Regions from separate parts of the Paenibacillus sp. OT2-17 genome, predicted to be linked through region 2. Evidence: riboswitches for the same ligand, from Rfam matches in the RefSeq annotation. Region 2 holds a riboswitch; the other holds the start of a gene.
What was found. Region 2 has a riboswitch for FMN ahead of ribE (riboflavin synthase). Riboswitches for the same ligand answer to the same signal wherever they lie in the genome.

Region 1 (3,645 bases), on a different contig from region 2:
ATGGGATCGTGGGAAAGGCATACAGGAATCTGAGCAGGACAAGGTTTTTGAACGCATGTACACACTGGAGGACTCCCGCAATAAGGCGGTACAAGGCAGCGGACTGGGCCTTACGATTGCCAAACGCCTGGTTGAAGCGATGAACGGAGAAATTCAATTAACTAGTAGACCATATGAGCGGACGGTCTTCTCTTTTACATTGAAGAAAATCAACTATTAGTCGAACTAAACATGCTTAACTTAATAAATTTGTAAGAATCACGAAAGAAAAATGAACATTTCGCCCTTTATCCTTGAATTATCAGCAGTATACGAAGGGAGAACACCCATGACTTACGTAATACGTACACATCAGTTGACAAAGGCCCTGAAGGGCAACGAACTTGTAGCGGGAGTCAGTATGAATGTGCGCAAGGGAGAAACCTATGGCTTTCTCGGTCCTAACGGGGCAGGCAAGACGACGATAATGAAAATGATTACGAATCTGCTCAAGCCGACATCGGGTGAAATTGAATTATTCGGTGAAAAATTAACGCCGAAGTCGTATCATCTGCTCGGACGGATGGGTTCAATTATTGAATACCCGATTTTTTATGACAGGCTGACGGCACAGCAAAATCTCGAACTTCATTGTGAATATATGGGCTACTATAATAAGCAGGCTGTTCGGGATGCCCTGGAATTAGTGAATTTGCGAAATGCAGATGACAAGCCGGTAAAGGATTTTTCGCTAGGAATGAAACAACGTCTCGGGATTGCCCGCGCTATTGCGACTAAGCCAGAGCTACTCATTTTGGATGAACCCATTAATGGTCTGGACCCAGTGGGAATCAAGGAAATCCGCCAACTATTCCACATGTTATGCAAGGAATATGGGATGACCCTGCTCGTGTCCAGTCATATTTTAGCGGAAATAGAGCAGATTGCGGATACGGTAGGCGTGATTAATCACGGACGACTGATTGAGGAAGTATCGATGGAGCAGGTGCGGGAAACCAATACGGAATACATCGAATTTACGACCAACGATTGTAAGAAGGCGGCCTACGTCCTCTCCCATCATTTGAGCCTGAATAATATAAAGGTGATAAATGAACAGAGTATACGTATTTACGATACAAATGTACCGCAGAAACAAATTACGAAGACGCTCATCTTAAATGATATAGAGGTGGATTCCATTCATCAGAAAAGCAGCACGCTGGAAGACTACTTTTTTCGCCTGTTAAACGGAGGTGATCTCCATGCTTAAATTGATGCAGTTGGAGCTGAAAAAATTTCATATGACGGGTTATATCCGTTCAGCACTGATCGCCAATGCATGCATTCTTGGGCTGCTCTGTGTTATTGCGCTGGAAAGTCAAAGCGAAGGAATACCTGAATTCACACAGTACACTCAACTATTGGATCTAATAGACAATTTTGTAAGAGCTACATTTATTGTGTTTGCTTCCGTTCTCCTATGCCGCTTTATCGTCGGGGAATTTAAGTCCAAATCGATTACGATCTTGTTCATGTATCCGATTCATCGTCAAAAGCTGATGATCGCCAAACTCTTAGTCGTATTACTGTTCACGTTCTTGTCCATTATTATTTCGGAAATAATCATTACGGCTGCTATTCATCTGCTCAACCAGTTTGTTTTGATTGTACCGGATAACCTTACTCTTTCGATACTGGGTCAACAATCAGCACGGACGTTAATCAATGCCGTTGCTGCCAGCTTTATGGGATTGGTTCCGCTGTATATGGGGATGCGAAGATACTCTGTACCCACCACCATTGTGACCTCAATCCTGATTGTAGCATTGCTTTTCTCCAATAATAACGGCGCTACCCTTAGCTCCATTGCCCCCGTGCAAATCGGCTTCTCTATACTGGGAATGCTTGTGGCTTATGCGGCGATTCGAGGTATTGAGTATAAGGATATTACCTCGTAATATGTAATTTCGTAGAGCGCTTTCAAAAAACAGATGAAAATCATTGTTCGATATACACACATTTTTCACTGGACTTCATTCTAAAACAGGTATATCCTATAGGAGAAATTAAAAACGGAATAAGGATCTTCGGGGTAGGGTGAGATTCCCAACCGGCGGTATGGCTCATGGAGCTAAGCCCGCGACTCTGTATCTGGCAACAGGATACGGACTGATTTGGTGAGATGCCAAAGCCGACGGTAAAGTCCGGATGGAAGAAGATCGAAATATCAACATGCCGCGAAGTGGATGAATACTGCGTTATTGGTTTTGCAGTAACTTCATTTAACTTGCGTAAAGCGGCAAGTTTATTTGATCAACCCCCGTCTTGCATGGCCTTTCGCCATGGACGGGGGTTTTTGTGCCACCGGTCCTGTATTCGCAAGGAGCTAATTGAGTATGAGTCAATCTTCTACTGTACTAACATCCAAAGGTTTTGATCGTAGCTCCCACATGAAAAGTGGTTTTTGGCTGGTCGCAATTGGAGCAGCCTTGTGGGGCGCAGACCCGCTGTTTCGTATTATTTTGTTAAAGTCATTTACCTCAACACAAATTGTACTAATGGAGCATGTGCTGCTTTTCCTCGCTCTGACACCGATGTTGTGGAAGCATCGTGAGGAGCTCAAAGCGGTACGGCTTCGTCAAGTTTTCGCTATTTTGTTCGTCTCGTGGGGTGGCTCGGCTCTGGCCAGCGTAATTTTCACCATGGCACTCAGCAATGGTGATTTGAATGCTGTACTCTTACTCCAGAAGCTTCAACCCTTGGTCGCTATTATTCTAGCTCGTATTATTTTGAAGGAAATGTTGCCGCGTCATTTTGGATTATTAATTGTCGTCGCTCTGTTCGGGACGTATCTTCTGACCTTCGGTTGGTCGCTCCCCTTCGGACATGTTCGTGATTTTGTCCAGGTCGGTAGTCTACTTGCACTCGGTGCAGCAGTTCTGTGGGGCGGTTCGACAGTCATGGGAAGTTACTTGCTTCGTTCAATGAAATATGAAACGGTAACCTCCCTCCGCTTCATGGTCGCGCTCCCTCTGCTGATTGTCCTCACCTCTGTAGAGCATGCGCCATGGAATATGCCTGCCGGTACATGGGCGGGCGCAGCTGTGATTATCAATCTGCTATTGCAGGCATTGCTTCCGGGTCTTCTTAGCTTATTGTTGTATTACAAAGGCTTAAGTACGACCAAAGCGTCTTATGCTACGATGGCAGAATTAAGCTTTCCCATGGTTGGTGTCGTGATTAACTGGATCGCATTTCAGCAAATTGTCACTGTAGCGCAATTGACTGGTTTTATGCTCATCTGGATTACGCTCTTTATGATTTCACGTCAGCAAAAAAATTAACAGTTCAATGTCCCTTTCATGACTTACCCAAGCCAAATCGTGAAGATGCTTTTGCATCTCTGATTTGGCTTTTTATGTATTCGTATTCATATAAATCATAGTTCTTCAGACCTATTTTCCGAAAAAAGTGTCTAAAACAAGCAATTATTCCTCGTTTCTCAAAGATTACATCTATAAAATTCGTCGGTTTCTGTCGAATAAAACAATGTAGTGATCATCAGACACAGAGGAGCAATAACTATGACTAAAACAAAACAAACAGTTCCGTGGTGGAACAGGTTTCTCAAGCAGTTTTATTTAATGAGGACAAGATTAATAA
Region 2 (2,915 bases):
CTGTGACTGCTTCGTCTGCCAAGGCGCGTACAGTCAAGGAGCGCTCGGCCGCTGAAATACCCGTTGTTGTCTCCATATGATCTACCGATACCGTAAAGGCAGTACCGTGGAAATCTGTATTTTGCTCTACCATAGGATGCAATTCCAAAGCTTCGGCTCTTTGTCGTGTGATTGGCACACAGACCAACCCGCGACCTTCTGTAATCATGAAATTAATGACCTCAGGCGACACTTTTTCAGCCAAAGCGATAAAATCGCCTTCATTTTCGCGCTGTTCATCATCCACTACAATAACGACTTTACCGTTTTTTAAATCCTCCAACGCTTCTTCGATGGAATCCAAACGAATCTCTTCGTCATGTTCCAACTCGCCATGCTCTATGACGTTCGCCATTGCACTTGTTTGGCTACCTCTATCCATAACACTTTCCTCCTTATGTCTTGTGCCACGAATGCTCCTAAACAGGCTTACCATTCAATATCAGGCAAAGCCGTGTTTCGCCAAATAGTCCAAACTGAGAGGAGCTTCTTCTACTCTCTCCGCCTCCGCTGCACCTCTGTAATTTAAAAGCTGTTCTACATATTTGCCCAAAATATCACATTCGATATTGACGGTATCCCCCTCACGTTTGGCTTGTAAGGCCGTTTCGGATAAAGTGTGGGGAATAATAGATACGGCAAAGGTATCTCCCGTACGCTGTGCGACTGTGAGGCTGATACCATCAATTGTGATTGACCCTTTGAGTAGAATATATTTAAATAATGTTTGATTTTTAGGCTCAACTTCGAACACAACTGCATTCTGGTCTGATGTCACCCCTCGAATCGTTCCCGTCCCGTCCACATGTCCTTGCACGATGTGTCCTCCGAACCTTCCACTCGCCGTCATCGCTCGCTCCAGATTGACTCGGCTGCCGGATCTCAACTCTTTCAGATTAGTGCTACGAAAGGTTTCCGGCATCACATCAACCTTAAAGTCTTTCGAACCAATCCGTATCGCCGTCAGGCAAACGCCATTAACCGAGACACTGTCTCCTATTTTCAAATCGCCCAACACCACGGAACCCGAAATCCCCAGCACCATCGCTTCACCGCTTTTGGAAATAGTTTGAATGCGACCCACTTCCTCAACTAATCCGGTAAACATGTCTTCACTCCTTTCCACTACATTTCAGTTTATCCCTAATTCATCAGCTATAAGCGCAAAAAAACCCCAGTTCGGATTCAATCCGTCATGGGGGTGATGAGAGTCACATTTGTAGTATACAAGCGCAGTTCATATGCATCTTAAGACGACATGAAATCATAGGTTTGCCAATAGAAAGCATGACTGAGGATACAACCAAATACGCTCAGAACACCCATCAAAAAGAAAGCTTAAGCAAGCTATCGCCCGATGCTGTCCTACAACGAAATAAGCCGTACGCACAATTGGGTATGCTAAAAATCGGCATATGTCACGTCATGCACATGCGCTTCGTATCCTTCTCCCATCCAGACTATACTGTCGGTCCCGGATTTGCACCAGGTCCACCTTCTGCCGATCATTCAGCATCCGGGTCACGGACTAAGCCATGCTGTTTCTCACAAAAACGATCCACAAACATGTCATCACCGCCGGTGGGGAATTTCGCCCCGCCCCGAAGGATCTTGCTCTTATTTAATTGAATTAACATTAAACTTGTTACGTATATTAGCACCGACTTCTAAAAAAAGCAAGTTATCTAATAGAAGCGCCTGCTTTGGTTTTGACATATTGGCTGGAGAGTTCTTCAAACCAGGTTTTATCATTCATATGAAGCGCCAAGTCAATCAGATCGGCCAGTTCCTCGACTCCCAACTCTGTTGCATGATCAAAGGTAATTACGGCTGAAGCAACAGGTCCCCGCCCTTCCTCAGAACATGCCTCATAATCCAGTCGCACATCAACATGTCCGTCAATAAACTCGCATTTCAGAAAATAAATAATTTCACACATTAAAATGGGGCGTACCTGTGTTTCTAACACGCAATCCATCACCTTGGCAGAATAGTGCTGGTTCGTCAGCGTGAATTTGTGTTCTGTCGCTGCCAGCGATGCCCGTCCAAAATCGTCCGTAAATTTTAGTTCTACTGGCTTGATGTTCATAACCTTAGGGATCTGCTTCTTTATAATTTCGATTATTTCAACTGTATTCAGCTTAATCATTACCTGCACCTCATTGCATCTTAAAATTCAGAAGAAAACTTTTTAACGTGCCTCTTATAGGCCTCCACTCCTATATCGGAAATCATTACCTGTTTTTTTATGCTTGAACCCATAAACGACAAAAAAGATTCTTTGCGCAATAAGCGCAAAGAATCTTGATCGAACCACTACAGTAACAGCGGCTAACAATGCTAATCGATGATTATGCAAAAAACAGAATTATAGCTCTGAAATTTCATGTTTCTTTTTCAGGGTAGTCCAGCGACGCTCAATCTCCTGCTCAAAGGTAGCCAGCGTAGCCTCTTCCTTGAGAAGATGCTTCGTTTTACCCATTAATTTCAACCATTCTGCAGCTGGAATCCGTTTTCCCTTGTCTTCCGGATTATACGTAATCGTCGTACTGCCTTGCTCTATTTCGTACAAAGGAAAGAAACAGGACTCGACTGCGGCGCCCACAATGCTGGTGCCCAGTCTGTCTTCGGATTTCCAATTCAGCGGGCAGGCGCACAGGATCTTACCATAGGCCGTACCCACGTTGTTCGCATACCATTGAGCTTTGGCTGCTTTACGCAGCATATCCTGCGGATGACTTTCAGCTGCTGTAAAAGCATACGGAATGTTACAAGCAGCCATGATTTGCACGGTATCCTTGTGATGCCCTTGCTTTCCTTTTTGCATTTTCCCTACACCCGACGTACTGGTCATGTGACCGAGCGGAGTGGAGTAC

Region 1: linked by a shared signal. The riboswitch ahead of GRP75_RS12735 (DMT family transporter) and the one ahead of ribE (riboflavin synthase) in region 2 are both predicted to bind FMN.

What each region holds. Positions count from the first base shown of each region.
Region 1 is NZ_WUDQ01000088.1:8,425-12,069, forward strand. It holds gene GRP75_RS12720 (sensor histidine kinase) at 1-220, shown strand, start outside; gene GRP75_RS12725 (ABC transporter ATP-binding protein) at 329-1,252, shown strand; gene GRP75_RS12730 (ABC transporter permease) at 1,245-1,940, shown strand; FMN riboswitch at 2,062-2,206, shown strand; gene GRP75_RS12735 (DMT family transporter) at 2,379-3,326, shown strand; partial or broken gene GRP75_RS29740 (hypothetical protein) at 3,567-3,645, shown strand, end outside.
Region 2 is NZ_WUDQ01000446.1:175-3,089, reverse strand. It holds partial or broken gene GRP75_RS22820 (3,4-dihydroxy-2-butanone-4-phosphate synthase) at 1-394, opposite strand, end outside; gene ribE (riboflavin synthase) at 482-1,147, opposite strand; FMN riboswitch at 1,479-1,652, opposite strand; gene GRP75_RS22810 (IDEAL domain-containing protein) at 1,721-2,188, opposite strand; partial or broken gene GRP75_RS22805 (thiamine pyrophosphate-dependent enzyme) at 2,408-2,915, opposite strand, start outside.